5 linked regions of the Saccharolobus solfataricus genome follow. Each later gene encodes a partner of the first gene's protein in a complex. Links are inferred from orthologs where the notes say so. Each region holds a gene or a part of one and is shown in the gene's direction. Other genes may lie near its edges.

Evidence for each region.
Region 2: SSOP1_RS01150 (region 1) and SSOP1_RS03705 share a complex: the UniProt entries of both Methanocaldococcus jannaschii proteins name them as parts of the 50S ribosomal subunit. The link is inferred for Saccharolobus solfataricus from one-to-one orthologs.
Region 3: SSOP1_RS01150 (region 1) and rpl7ae share a complex: the UniProt entries of both Methanocaldococcus jannaschii proteins name them as parts of the 50S ribosomal subunit. The link is inferred for Saccharolobus solfataricus from one-to-one orthologs.
Region 4: SSOP1_RS01150 (region 1) and SSOP1_RS03720 share a complex: the UniProt entries of both Methanocaldococcus jannaschii proteins name them as parts of the 50S ribosomal subunit. The link is inferred for Saccharolobus solfataricus from one-to-one orthologs.
Region 5: SSOP1_RS01150 (region 1) and rpmD share a complex: the UniProt entries of both Methanocaldococcus jannaschii proteins name them as parts of the 50S ribosomal subunit. The link is inferred for Saccharolobus solfataricus from one-to-one orthologs.

What each region holds. Positions count from the first base shown.
Region 1 is NZ_LT549890.1:198,950-201,935, reverse strand. What follows is about bases 2-2,961. They hold SSOP1_RS01150 (50S ribosomal protein L24e), read left to right. Parts: upstream 2-1,368; coding sequence 1,369-1,554; downstream 1,555-2,961. Other genes in these bases: infB (translation initiation factor IF-2), read right to left, coding at 1,963-2,961; ndk (nucleoside-diphosphate kinase), read left to right, coding at 1,558-1,974; SSOP1_RS01155 (30S ribosomal protein S28e), read right to left, coding at 1,048-1,299; upp (uracil phosphoribosyltransferase), read right to left, coding at 388-1,038. In the rest of the region: more of infB, read right to left, coding at 2,962-2,986. UniProt on the Methanocaldococcus jannaschii protein: Binds to the 23S rRNA.
Region 2 is NZ_LT549890.1:627,114-630,043, reverse strand. What follows is about bases 1-2,904. They hold SSOP1_RS03705 (50S ribosomal protein L22), read left to right. Parts: upstream 1-1,167; coding sequence 1,168-1,641; downstream 1,642-2,904. Other genes in these bases: SSOP1_RS03685 (30S ribosomal protein S17), read left to right, coding at 2,816-2,904; SSOP1_RS03690 (ribonuclease P protein subunit), read left to right, coding at 2,567-2,806; rpmC (50S ribosomal protein L29), read left to right, coding at 2,329-2,550; SSOP1_RS03700 (30S ribosomal protein S3), read left to right, coding at 1,643-2,332; SSOP1_RS03710 (30S ribosomal protein S19), read left to right, coding at 739-1,161. In the rest of the region: more of SSOP1_RS03685, read left to right, coding at 2,905-2,930. UniProt on the Methanocaldococcus jannaschii protein: This protein binds specifically to 23S rRNA. It makes multiple contacts with different domains of the 23S rRNA in the assembled 50S subunit and ribosome.
Region 3 is NZ_LT549890.1:73,340-76,134, reverse strand. The notes cover bases 1-2,769. They hold rpl7ae (50S ribosomal protein L7Ae), read left to right. Parts: upstream 1-1,077; coding sequence 1,078-1,461; downstream 1,462-2,769. Other genes in these bases: lysS (lysine--tRNA ligase), read left to right, coding at 2,496-2,769; SSOP1_RS00450 (glutamate--tRNA ligase), read left to right, coding at 1-855. Outside these bases: more of lysS, read left to right, coding at 2,770-2,795. UniProt on the Methanocaldococcus jannaschii protein: Multifunctional RNA-binding protein that recognizes the K-turn motif in ribosomal RNA, the RNA component of RNase P, box H/ACA, box C/D and box C'/D' sRNAs.
Region 4 is NZ_LT549890.1:628,692-631,411, reverse strand. What follows is about bases 27-2,720. They hold SSOP1_RS03720 (50S ribosomal protein L23), read left to right. Parts: upstream 27-1,097; coding sequence 1,098-1,343; downstream 1,344-2,720. Other genes in these bases: SSOP1_RS03705 (50S ribosomal protein L22), read left to right, coding at 2,536-2,720; SSOP1_RS03710 (30S ribosomal protein S19), read left to right, coding at 2,107-2,529; SSOP1_RS03715 (50S ribosomal protein L2), read left to right, coding at 1,355-2,071; rpl4p (50S ribosomal protein L4), read left to right, coding at 293-1,096; SSOP1_RS03730 (50S ribosomal protein L3), read left to right, coding at 27-286. Also shown: more of SSOP1_RS03730, read left to right, coding at 1-26. UniProt on the Methanocaldococcus jannaschii protein: Binds to 23S rRNA. One of the proteins that surrounds the polypeptide exit tunnel on the outside of the ribosome.
Region 5 is NZ_LT549890.1:619,849-622,660, reverse strand. Bases 27-2,812 are described here. They hold rpmD (50S ribosomal protein L30), read left to right. Parts: upstream 27-1,074; coding sequence 1,075-1,551; downstream 1,552-2,812. Other genes in these bases: secY (preprotein translocase subunit SecY), read left to right, coding at 2,005-2,812; SSOP1_RS03620 (uL15 family ribosomal protein), read left to right, coding at 1,554-1,988; SSOP1_RS03630 (30S ribosomal protein S5), read left to right, coding at 424-1,068; SSOP1_RS03635 (50S ribosomal protein L18), read left to right, coding at 27-422. In the rest of the region: more of SSOP1_RS03635, read left to right, coding at 1-26.

The sequences.
Region 1 (2,986 bases):
TTCTTCTATATTTATTCTTCTAATTCTTATGATTTTATCATTTAATTTGATATAACCGTCTTTGGCTATGGCCATACTACCTGGTCCATCATACTGAGATATCTGATAATTTTTAGACATATCTGGATAAAAATAGTGTTTTCTATCGAAAATCAATTTTTCAGCAATTTGACAGTTAAGGGCTAATGCAGTTAAGATACCGTATTTTACTGCATTTTCATTTAATACGGGAATAGCCCCAGGTAATCCTAAACATACGGGACAAGTTACTGTATTCGGGTCTTTTCCAGTATAATCCGATGGACATGAACAGAATAGTTTAGTTTTCAATGCAGTTATATGAACATGAACTTCTAATCCTATTTTTACATCATCATCCGTATCTCATCACCCAAATGCTCTATCTCCAGCGTCTCCGAGACCAGGCAAAATATAACCTTTATTATTAAGTTCAGGATCAATTGCGACTGTGAAAAGATAAATAAATGGATATTTAGAGAGAATTTTGTTGACCCCATATTCTGAAGAAATTATTGATACAATATATATTCTTTTAGGATTAGCTTTCACAACTTCTTCAAGTACCTTTAACATAGTACTTGCTGTTGCAATCATAGGATCTGCAATTATTACATTATCAACTTTAGCTCTTATATCTGGTATTTTTTTGTAATATATATAAACGTCCATATCTTTTGGTACTTCTTTCCCATCAACTTCTACTCTACTTGCCCCTATCACACCTTGTCTCGCTTTAGGAAATGCTTTAAGTAAACCCTCAACTAAGGGTACTGCAGCCCTTAATATGTTTATAATGACTATGTTGTTTAGGTCTGTTATGTCTACCCCTTTAGTTTTCACACCTAGTGGTGTTTCAACTTCTACTATTTCATAATCTAATGTATTTGATATTTCGTAGCCTAATATTCTCCCTAATCTTACCAAATTTTTCCTAAAGTTAATTTGATCGGTATATTTATCCCTAAGTTGTGTTAATATATGTAATGTTATTGGTTTATCGATTACGTATAATGGCATTAGTTTTTGTTACCTCTTAGTTGTTATTTTTCTAGCTTCCCTCTCTGTCTCTCTTAATATTAGAATATCACCTACTCTTACTGGTCCCTTTACGTTTCTAGTAAGTATTCTCCCTTTATCCCTACCCTCTAATACCCTTACCCTTACTTGGGTAACTTCTCCAGTTACACCAGTCCTATCCAAAATTTGGATAACTTCAGCTGGAAATCCAAATTCTTCTATTATAGATGAACCTTGTGATTGCTGGGTTTTTTCACTCATTTTTCCACCAGCTATTACTATGAACAATTCACTTAAATACTTCACCCATATTGTTTATTTGTGGTTTAAATGCCTACTACTAGGCAATGTAGTTTCTGTGGTCATGAAATACCTCCAGGAACTGGATTAATGTATGTAAGGAATGATGGTACAATCTTGTGGTTTTGTTCAAGTAAGTGTAGGAAATCAATGCTGAAGTATCATAGAGATCCAAAGAAGTATAAATGGACTACTAGATATATGAAGGTTCGATGAAAAATGGTTGCACAAAGAACATTTGTAATGATAAAGCCAGATGGAGTTAAGAGGGGATTAATAGGCGAGATAATTAGTAGATTTGAGAAAAGGGGATTAAAAATTGTATCTCTTAAAATGGTGAAAATGTCAAGGGACACAGCTGAAAAATTGTATGAGGAGCACAAAGGAAAAAGTTTCTTTGAAGAACTTGTAAATTACGTGACCTCTGGTCCAGTAGTATGCATGGTGATAGAAGGCGATGACGTAGTGCAAGTGATAAGGCGAATGATTGGTAATACAGATCCTAAAGAGGCACCTCCTGGCACTATAAGAGGAGATTATGCGTTATCTAAGTCAGAAAACGTCATTCATGCATCTGATTCTATTGAAAAAGCTCAGCGAGAGATGTCGTTATTCTTCGATAAATCAGATCTGTAATCCTAATCCATATAAAGGATCTTCTTTTCTCTTTATTCTTATTATTTCTTTTATTACTTCCCTCATATCATCTGTAATAGAACTTGGATACTTGTTGACTAATATCTCGAGGTCTTCTTTAGGTACGTCTGTGTATAAAACATCCCCTTCATTTACATGTCTCCCAATCATTATATTGCCTTTAATTGATATTGCAACTTCCATTCCTTTAGTGGCTCTTTCTAGACTTTTCTTATTATCCTGGATTTGTAGTACCTCACCGACTCTCCTTCCATCTTCCTTAATTAACGGATACTTAGGTCTTATAATGCCTCCTATAACCTCAATACCTACTACTACTGGGTCACTGCGTCTAAATACATAACCCGGCAAGATCTTTATTTTCCCTGGCAATATTAATGTGTCAAACGTGCGCCTTTTTTCCGCTTCCCTGACATCATTAATATGCTTCTTGATATCTTCGATTAATTGATAAATTATTTCGTTATACAATATTTTTATTCCACTAGTATCAATTCCTTGTAATAACTTTACTCTAAAAGCAGCAATAATTCCATATTCTTTTGATCTTTGAGCTACTATACTCGCTTCTATAACATCTCTTTTCGAAATCGGCCCTATGTCCGCTAGCCTTATTGGAATCCCTTCACGCTGCAGAGCACTAACTAAGGCTTCTAATGTTCCTAAACTATCTGCCTTGAGTATTATTCCGTCAATATCGCTGTAGAGTCTAACTTCTTTAATTTCCTCTTCTATCTGTTGTTTATATCGCTCAACCTTAGACTCGTCTTCTACCACATAAATTGGTGATCCAGCTAATGCTTCCTCTAAATTGGGTGCAGATATCTTCACTCCAGCTGCTGCATATACTTCATCTATTGGCGTTAGATCATACTTGCTTAATTTCATATCTTGTAATGGTCTAGGTACAAATATTCCTCTAACTTTAGTTATAATAATGCCGTTAATGCCTCCTAATATTATAGTATCATTTTTCTTAAGCACTCCATCA
Region 2 (2,930 bases), 430 kb from region 1 along the record:
GTTACAGCAAAGGGCAGGCAAGGGTTCTCCAACTTTTAGAAATCCAGGCTGGTTAAGAATAGGTAAGGTAAGATATCCTAACATTTTTGGGCATTTTATAGGCAAGGTAATAGACATAGTGCATAATCCAGGTATGAATGCACCCGTTGCTTTAGTGAAATTAGAAAATGGAACTAAGTTTTTAATGCAAGCGATTCAAGGGCTTGTTGTTAATCAGAAGATAGAATTTGGTAAGGGATCTCCAATAGCTAACGGCAACGTTATAGAAATAGGCGATGCACCAGAGGGTACAATAGTATGTAACGTTGAAGAAAATTTTGGAGATGGAGGTAAATACGCTAGAAGTGCCGGTTCGTATGCGGTAGTAGTAGGCAAAAGCGGTGATAGGGTGCTAATTAGATTACCTTCAGATAAAATAAAAGCAGTTTCGAATAAGGCTAGAGCTACTGTGGGTATAGTAGCCGGAGGTGGAGTCATAGAAAAACCACTATTAAAGGCTGGAGCTAATTATTGGAAGTACAAAGTAAAAGCTAAGAAATGGCCTATTGTGAGGGGCGTTGCAATGAACGTGGTTGATCATCCTCACGGTGGTGGGCTACATCAGAGTGTAAGTAGGCCTTCTACGGTATCTAGAAATGCTCCTCCAGGCAGAAAAGTTGGTCATATTGCAGCAAGGAGAACGGGTAGGAAGGAGGGTAAGTGAATTTTATAAATGAAAAGGGGAATAGGTGATAATAGATGTCATTAGAAATACCACCTGAATGGAAGAACTTTAAATACAGAGGTAAGAGTATAGATGAGTTACTAAATATGCCAATGGATGAGTTTATCAAATTATTGCCTTCAAGGCAAAGAAGATCATTAAAGCGTGGATTTACTGATGCGCAAAGACACTTGCTAGAGAAAGTAAGGAAGTACAGAAGAGAAGGAAAGTTTAATAAAACCATTAAGACACATGTCAGAAACTTAGTTATATTGCCAGAGCTAATTGGTCTTAAAATGGCTGTATATAACGGAAAGGAATTTGTTGAGTTTACGGTTACGCCGGAGATGATAGGTCATTATCTAGGAGAGTATTCAATAACAACTAAGAAAGTTGAACATGGAGAACCAGGATTAAAGGCTACGAGATCAAGTTTATTCTTAGCAATGAAAGGATGATCAATTATGGCTAGTTGGAAGTATCCTCAATTAGATGTTGACGAGTTAAAAATTGCAAAGGCTGTAATAAGAGATGTTCCTGCATCTATAAGAGATCTTTATAATGTTTGTAAAGCTATTAGGGGAATGTATCTTAATGATGCGAAAGATTTTCTAAATAGAGTTTTAGAGGAGAAGGAAGCCTTACCTTTCTGGAGATATAATAAAGGTGCATCACACAAGTCTAATATATCTGCCAAGTGGAAAATAAAAGCTGGTAGATATCCAAAGAAAGCTATAAGGCAAGTGTTGAAGGTATTAGAAAATGCGGAGGCTAATGCGACTAATAAAGGGCTAGATGTTGATAAATTAATTATAAGACATATAGCTGCCCACAAAGGTATAACATTACAAAGATACATGCCAAGAGCTTTTGGGAGGGCTACTGCAAAGTATAGAAGGACATCTAATATTGAAGTAATCTTAGAGGAGGTGGAGTAATATGCCAAACATTAAGAGGTATTTCCTTGAAAAGTCTATAGTGAAAGTCAAGATTGATGAGTATTTAGCTAAGCAATATTATAACGCAGAATATGCAGGAGTAGAAGTCTTGAAAACTCCAATTGGAACTAGAGTTATAATATATGCAGGAAGGCCTTCAATGATAATAGGAAGGGGTGGAAGAAATATAAAACAGCTGGCGCAAATTTTCGAAAAAGTTTTTGGTCTAGAGAATCCACAAATTACAATAACAAATGTAGAAAACCCAGAGCTTAATGCTAGAGTAATGGCATTTAGGTTAGCAATAGCCTTAGAAAAGGGATACCATTTTAGAAGAGCAGCTTTTATATCAATGAGAAGAATTATGAATGCTGGAGCACTAGGCGCAGAAATAATAATAAGTGGCAAGCTTACTACGGAGAGGGCTAGATATGAGAAATTAAAAGAAGGTATTGTATACAAAAGCGGACAGCAATTAGAGAAAATGATAGATAGAGCCATAGCTATAGCGATGCTGAAACCTGGAATATTTGGTGTTGAAGTAGTTATAACTAAACCACTTAAGATTGAAGATAAAATTAATTTGAAAGAGTCTCCTTCCGTACCTCAAGAAGTGTCAGTAACTAATGTGACTTTTATTGAAGAATCGTCACAAAAAAGTGAGGAGAAAAGTGAGGGTGAGAAAGAATGACGGTAGATCCCGAAGAATTAAGAAAAATGGAAACTGGAGATCTGTTGAAGAAGTTAGATGAATTAAAGTTAGAGCTAATAAAACTTAGAGTACAATCTAGAATGGGAACTTTAAAGAATACTGCAAGTATTAGAAATACAAGAAAAGATATAGCAAGAATATTAACAGTTTTAAGTGAGAAGAAAAAAGTTAAAAGAGAAAAAGTAGAGAATAAATAGTATTTTTATATGTTATATGATTTTAGATTACATTAATTCTAGAATAAAGATTTTATGGTATACGGATCCTTTTCTAATTTCTAGAGAAGGTGTTATTGTATTAGAGACGGAAAAAACGTTTTTGATTAAATTAGAAGAGAAGAACAAGTTTATAAGGATATTTAAAGCTCATGGTATATTTGAGATAACTTTTAAAGGTAAGTCTTTTATAATAGCTGGCTATAAGCTGGTAAGAAAACCTTGGAAAAGAATTTAGGTGGGTTAGATGGTATCTAAGGGAAAGACGGTAAAGGACCCGGGAATACCTAATATTACTATTCCCGAGAAGGTATGTGAAGATGAAGATTGTCCTTATCATGGATCATTGAGAGTTAGGGGTA
Region 3 (2,795 bases), 130 kb from region 1 along the record:
AACTTTGCTTCTATAATAGATGATCATGAACTTGGAATTACTCATGTACTGAGAGCTAAGGAGCATATGTCAAATACAGAAAAGCAGAGATACATTTCTGAGTACATGGGATGGGAATTTCCAGAGGTCTTACAGTTTGGAAGACTAAGACTTGAAGGTTTTATGATGAGTAAGTCGAAAATAAGAGGAATGTTAGAGAAGGGTACCAATAGGGATGATCCTAGATTGCCAACTTTAGCTGGACTCAGAAGAAGAGGAATCTTACCAGATACAATTAAAGACGTAATAATTGATGTCGGAGTAAAGGTAACTGATGCTACTATAAGTTTTGAGAACATTGCCGCAATTAATAGGAAAAAACTAGATCCGGTAGCTAAAAGAATAATGTTTGTAAAAGATGCAGAAGAATTTAGCGTCGAGCTACCTGAATCACTAAATGCTAAAATACCTTTAATTCCCTCTAAACAAGAAATGAATAGAACTATTATTGTCAATCCAGGAGATAAAATTTTGATAGAATCTAACGATGCAGAAGATAATAGTATACTAAGGTTAATGGAATTATGCAATGTTAAAGTTGATAAGCATAATCGTAAGCTCATATTTCACAGCAAAACGTTAGACGAGGCTAAGAAAGTCAATGCAAAGATAGTTCAATGGGTAAAATCAAATGAAAAAGTACCAGTAATGGTAGAGAAAGCGGAAAGAGATGAGATAAAAATGATAAATGGTTATGCTGAAAAAATAGCAGCAGATTTGGAGATAGACGAAATTGTACAATTTTACCGATTTGGATTTGTAAGAGTAGATAGGAAAGATGAGAATATGCTACGTGTTGTATTCTCACACGACTGATTTCTTCTTTATTTCGTTAATGAATCCCTACCAATGATTCGATATTATATCTCTCGTAGAAAAACCAAAAGGTGGGAAATTCTCACATATAAAAATAAAGGTCTTAAAGATACTTATCTTCACCTTAAGGTGCTAAGCTTTCTGTCTTATCCTATAGTAAACTTTATTTTTTGCTAATACTTCTAAAGACTTGCGTGACGAAACTAGAGGAGGATGAACGCGATGTCAAAAGCTAGTTATGTTAAGTTTGAAGTACCACAAGACCTAGCAGATAAAGTATTAGAAGCAGTAAGAAAAGCTAAGGAAAGCGGAAAGATAAAGAAGGGTACCAATGAGACAACAAAGGCTGTAGAAAGGGGTCAAGCTAAATTAGTAATTATTGCTGAAGATGTACAACCAGAGGAAATAGTTGCACACCTACCACTGTTATGCGATGAGAAAAAAATACCATATGTTTATGTTTCCTCTAAAAAAGCCTTAGGAGAAGCTTGTGGTTTACAAGTAGCCACAGCATCTGCAGCTATCTTAGAGCCTGGCGAAGCTAAGGATCTAGTTGATGAAATAATTAAGAGAGTAAACGAGATTAAAGGTAAAACTTCAAGTTAATTTAAACATAATTTAACGCCATAGAGATAAAGGTAGAAGTCTTAAGGCGAAGGTCAAGTTTTTTAAAGTTCTATTTTTCATAATTTTTCATATAAGTCTTATTACTGAGCTTAACCTTAGGTAAATTATCTTGGTAAAGCAATTATTACTATTAAAATGGGTATTAGATCTTAGATTTCGTACTATTTGGAAAAATATATACTTCAAAAAGAGATTTGTTTTATCTTTTTATGCAAGTACAAGATGATTAAGAAGGTTTATGATATATTATAAAAAGTGATCAAAGGTAAAAGCTTTGGTTTGATTAAAAAGTGAAAATATCTTCTAGCTATAATGGAGAGCACAAGGAAAATTTCAGCCTAAGAGTTTAGTATTGATCATAAAGGTTGAAGTATTATACATAAAAAATAATAATTTATGAAAAATTCTTTTATTTATTTACATCGTAAATGTTAAGGTAAATTCTCCTCAAAGGACATTACGTAAATGTCTAGATCCAGATCTTATATAATTTTAATATAATTTTTGAAGAAGTTAAACAATGGAAAAATAAACTAAATATAAATTTAAGAGAGTTTTGCAAGGGAACGGCTTTTTGCTAATTCTCTCTATTTGTGGATAGCCTACTTTGATTCAGAGTACTGGATCGAATCAAGACAAATATCAACTTAGATGTGTAAAGTATCTTAAGAGTAAACCTCAATTATGGTGTAATTGTATGACTTTCCAATCTTTTCTCCTAAATTTAGGATTTGGTAGCGTGGATTTTCAGTTTTTAAGGCGAGGAAGAGGTAGCACTAAACTTATTTTGTTTTGGTTATACTTAATATTAAGTAATGGGCCCGTAGCTTAGCCAGGTAGAGTACTGGGCTCCAGATATTAATGCTAGACATTGGGTCTTAAGACCCTTTATGGGGATGAAGTGTATCTGGAGAGGAGAGACCCAGTGGTCGCGGGTTCGAGTCCCGCCGGGCCCATACATCTAAACGAGAGAGAAGATAGGCTTTAATTTCTGCCGACCTATCTAATTGTTGATGAATTGGGACGAAAGAAGAGTAAAAATCGTTGAAGAATTAAGAAAAAATGGCATTGAGCCATATCCTCATAAATACGAAGTAACTCATCTGATTAAAGATATTAAGCTAATTGCCAAATCACAAGGTAATAAATCCCATGAGCCGTTCATGTTTAACATATCTACAGCAGGACGCGTCGCTAATATAAGAAGGCATGGAAAGGCATCCTTTGTAGATATATTTGATGAAGGTGAGAAATTGCAATTATATATGAGAGTTGACGAACTTAAAGAAAAATATGATAAATTCTTTATATAT
Region 4 (2,720 bases), 430 kb from region 1 along the record:
TTTAGGAACACCTAGTTATACGCCTCAGCCTGGACAGTTAGGTTTTCATAGGAGAACTGAATATAATAAGAGGATTATAAAAATTGGTGATGAGCCTAAAGAGATAAATCCTGCAGGTGGTTTTGTAAGATATGGAATAGTAAGGAACACATATGTTTTGTTAGAAGGCTCAATATTAGGTTCAAAGAAGAGGCCAATATTCTTAAGAGAACCCGTTAGGCCTTCTTATGTTTTTGAAAATCCTCCTAAGATAACTTATGTTAACCTTTTAAGTCAACAAGGGTGAAAGTGAATGTATTTAGAGCTAGTTAAGAAGAAGTCTGATATTTTGGATAAAGATGGAAATAGAATAAAAGAGGTTGAATTACCCATTATTTTTTCGTTTCCAGTAAGAAAAGACCTAATAAGAAGAGTATTTATAGCTGAGTTTACACATTCGCTACAACCAAAAGGTAGAGATCCTAATGCAGGCAAAAGGACATCAGCTGAGAGTTTTGGAATAAATCTTGGTATGGCCAGAGTTCCTAGAGTTAAAAATTCTGGTGAAGCTGCCTTAGCACCTAATACCGTAGGCGGAAGATTAGCATTTCCCCCCTCAGTAAACAAAAAACTTGCAGAAGAGGCAAACGTTAAGGAGAAACGATTAGCTGTAATTAGTGCACTAAGCGCTACAGCGGACATAGCTTTCGTCAGAGCTAGGGGACATGTATTTAAAGATTCAGTACGTTTCCCTATAGTAGTAACTGACGATATTGTTAATCTAAAAACCACAAGTGAGGTGGAAGAGTTTTTAAAGAAAATAGGTGTTTACGATGATGTAGAGAGAGTGAAAGAAAGGATTAGGATAAGGGCTGGAAAGGGCAAAATGAGGGGAAGAAAGTATAAGGAACCAATAGGTCCGTTAATAATTGTACATGACAGCAATTCCCCAATAATTAAGGCTGCAAGAAACTTAGCTGGAGTTGATGTAGTTAATGCTAAAGACGTAAGCGTTATTCATTTGGCTCCCGGAGCTCATCCGGGTAGACTTACTATTTATACCGAAAGTAGTATAAAGATTTTAGACGAACGATTAAGTAAGAGAGTGGTGAGTTAGAATGATTCAAATGGCTTTAGCTACAGAGAAGGCATTAAAACTTATTGAGTCCTATAATACGCTTACATTAATAGTAGATAAGAGTGATACTAAAGACGACATTAAGAAATCTGTAGAGAGATTATTTAACGTTAAGGTGGTAAAAGTCAACGTAGTTATAACACCTCAAGGTTACAAGAAGGCATATGTAAAATTAGCACCAGAATATAAGGCAAGTGATATAGCCCATAAATTGGGCATATTTTGAGGTGATATAAAATGGGTAAGAATTTGTTACAGCAAAGGGCAGGCAAGGGTTCTCCAACTTTTAGAAATCCAGGCTGGTTAAGAATAGGTAAGGTAAGATATCCTAACATTTTTGGGCATTTTATAGGCAAGGTAATAGACATAGTGCATAATCCAGGTATGAATGCACCCGTTGCTTTAGTGAAATTAGAAAATGGAACTAAGTTTTTAATGCAAGCGATTCAAGGGCTTGTTGTTAATCAGAAGATAGAATTTGGTAAGGGATCTCCAATAGCTAACGGCAACGTTATAGAAATAGGCGATGCACCAGAGGGTACAATAGTATGTAACGTTGAAGAAAATTTTGGAGATGGAGGTAAATACGCTAGAAGTGCCGGTTCGTATGCGGTAGTAGTAGGCAAAAGCGGTGATAGGGTGCTAATTAGATTACCTTCAGATAAAATAAAAGCAGTTTCGAATAAGGCTAGAGCTACTGTGGGTATAGTAGCCGGAGGTGGAGTCATAGAAAAACCACTATTAAAGGCTGGAGCTAATTATTGGAAGTACAAAGTAAAAGCTAAGAAATGGCCTATTGTGAGGGGCGTTGCAATGAACGTGGTTGATCATCCTCACGGTGGTGGGCTACATCAGAGTGTAAGTAGGCCTTCTACGGTATCTAGAAATGCTCCTCCAGGCAGAAAAGTTGGTCATATTGCAGCAAGGAGAACGGGTAGGAAGGAGGGTAAGTGAATTTTATAAATGAAAAGGGGAATAGGTGATAATAGATGTCATTAGAAATACCACCTGAATGGAAGAACTTTAAATACAGAGGTAAGAGTATAGATGAGTTACTAAATATGCCAATGGATGAGTTTATCAAATTATTGCCTTCAAGGCAAAGAAGATCATTAAAGCGTGGATTTACTGATGCGCAAAGACACTTGCTAGAGAAAGTAAGGAAGTACAGAAGAGAAGGAAAGTTTAATAAAACCATTAAGACACATGTCAGAAACTTAGTTATATTGCCAGAGCTAATTGGTCTTAAAATGGCTGTATATAACGGAAAGGAATTTGTTGAGTTTACGGTTACGCCGGAGATGATAGGTCATTATCTAGGAGAGTATTCAATAACAACTAAGAAAGTTGAACATGGAGAACCAGGATTAAAGGCTACGAGATCAAGTTTATTCTTAGCAATGAAAGGATGATCAATTATGGCTAGTTGGAAGTATCCTCAATTAGATGTTGACGAGTTAAAAATTGCAAAGGCTGTAATAAGAGATGTTCCTGCATCTATAAGAGATCTTTATAATGTTTGTAAAGCTATTAGGGGAATGTATCTTAATGATGCGAAAGATTTTCTAAATAGAGTTTTAGAGGAGAAGGAAGCCTTACCTTT
Region 5 (2,812 bases), 420 kb from region 1 along the record:
TTATGATTGCTAGTGCTCATTCAGCTGAACTTGCTAAAAAGTTCGGATGGAAGGGTGATGAAAATAACACTCCAGCTGCATACCTGACCGGATATTTAGCAGGCTTAAGAGCTATAAAGAGAGGTGTAACTGAGTGCGTGGCGGATATTGGGCTTCATGTACCATCTAAGGGTAACAGGGTGTTTTATGTGATAAAAGGTGCAATTGATGCTGGATTGAAAATTCCGATAGGCGACATAAGTATAGAAAATGATAGAATAAAGGGAGAGCATATAGCAAAGTATGCTGAGAAGTTAAAATCTGAGAATTCGGACTTATATAGTAAATTGTTTTCAAGGTATTTACAAAGGGGACTAAACCCCGAGAACTTGCCTTCTCATTTTGAGGAAATATTAAATAAGATTAAATCTTCTGGTGGTTAAAATGGCAGAGGAAGTACCAAGTTTAAATATAGAAGAATGGAAACCACGAACCTCTATAGGTAGTCTAGTAAAGGAAGGAAAAATATCATCTATAAAGGAACTATTTGATAGGAATCTTCCTATTACTGAACCAGAAATTGTAGACGTGCTACTACCTAAACTAAAATATGAAGTTGTAGATATTAAAGTAGTTCAGAAGCAAACTGATGCAGGAGAAATATCTAGATATAAAGTTCTAGTTATAATGGGCAACATGGATGGATATGTCAGTATAGGAACTGGAAAAGCTAAACAGTTAAGGGTTGCAATTCAGAAGGCAATTAGGGATGCTAAGATGAATATAATACCAGTAAGAAGAGGGTGTGGTAGCTGGCAGTGTACATGTGGTGAGCCACATAGTTTGCCATTTAAGGTAGTTGGTAAGGCGGGCAGTGTAGAAGTTGACTTATTGCCTGCACCTAAAGGTACTGGATTAGTGGTTGGAAGCGTACTAAAGACCTTGTTAACTTATGCTGGTATAAAGGATGCTTGGTCTACCACAAAGGGTGAGACTAGAACTACAGAGAATTTTGTTAGAGCTGGATACAGTGCACTTTATAATACATATAAATTTGTTACTTTACAGGATTGGGTTAGGAAGAGGTAAGCAGAAGTGGTGGAGTTATTAGGCATAATTAGGATTAGAGGTTGGGCGAAGGCCCCTTGGTATATTAATGAAACATTAAATATGTTGAGATTAAGGTATAATTTCAATACCATGGTATATCCAAAAACGTCTCAAATACTTGGTATGCTGAATAAAGTTTCTCCATATATTACATGGGGTGAGATAGATCCAGATACTTTAAAGCTACTAATTATAAATAGACTTGAAACGGTAAAAGGGGATAAGGTTTCGGATAGTTATGTGAAAGAAGTGTTGAAGATAGAAAATATTGATGCAATGGTAAAACAATTGTATGAGGGTAAAATTTACTTACATAAACTTGATGAATATTTCAAGTTGCCTATTCGCTTGCATCCACCTAGAGGAGGGTTTAAGGGGAGTGTTAAAAGGCCCTATAAAAATAAAGGTGAGTTTGGATATAGGGGAGATAAGATAAACGAATTAATGAGGAGGATGGTGTAAGGATGGTAGTAAGAAGAGAGAAAAAGAGTAGAAAAATGAGAGGATCACGAACAATGGGATGGGGTATTAGAGGGCAGCATAGAGATAGAGGTTCACAAGGTGGTAGGCAAATTGGTATGCACAAGGAGAAATGGTCATGGTTAGTTAAATATGGCAAAGGATGGTATGGTAAGCACGGATTCAGAAATCCAACTACAAAGTTAACAAGCGCTATTTCATTGAGGAAATTAAATGAGTTATTAGAAAGTGGTTATATAAAAATTAAGGAAATGGATGGAAAAAAGATAGTAGACTTAAACGAGTTAGGGTATAATAAATTACTTGGTGGAGGTAGTATAAGTATTCCCGTTACTATAAAAGTAGGTAAGGCTACTAATAAGGCAATACAGAAAGTGAAGGAGATGGGAGGAGAAGTAATATTAAGCCCAACTGAGTAATTTTTTTGAGTAAATTATGTCATTCATCGATTCACTCGCTACTCTTGGACAATACTTACCAGCAGTTACTAAACCCAAAGAGAAACCTTCACTTGGTCAAAAGTTAGTTTGGTCTTTAGTAGCAGTAATAATTTATCTGATAATGGCTTCAACACCACTATATGGGATAACATCAGCTTCTTTTTTCAAAAACCTTATTTTAGAGCAGATTATTTTCGCTTCTACTACAGGGACCTTAGCACAATTAGGAATAGGTCCTATAATAACTGCAGGTTTGATTATGCAAATACTAGCCGGATCTAAGTTAATAAGTATTGATCTAAATGATCCTGACGATAGGGTTAAATTTACAGAAGCGCAAAAGGGTTTGGCATTTATCTTTATTCTAGTGGAATCAGCTTTATTTGGTTACGTATTAGCTAGAACTTCAACAACCATAAATGCGTCAATATTATTCATTGCAGGGATAGTGATAGCTCAGCTTATTGTAGCCACATATTTGATCTTACTGTTAGATGAGCTGATACAGAAGGGTTGGGGTTTAGGATCGGGAGTTAGTCTGTTTATATTAGCTGGAGTTATGAAAATTATGTTTTGGGACATGTTTGGAATTGCTAGTGTTAGTTCCCAGAATTTACCGATAGGATTCTTTCCTGCATTATTTACCGCTTTAGCATCTCATAGTGACGTTCTTAATTTAATAGTTAATACTTCAACTAAAAATCTCTTTCAGCCAGATTTAGTTGGTTTAGTAACTACTATAGCACTGATAATTATAACAATTTATCTAACTACAATGACTATAGAGATTCCAGTAACTTCCC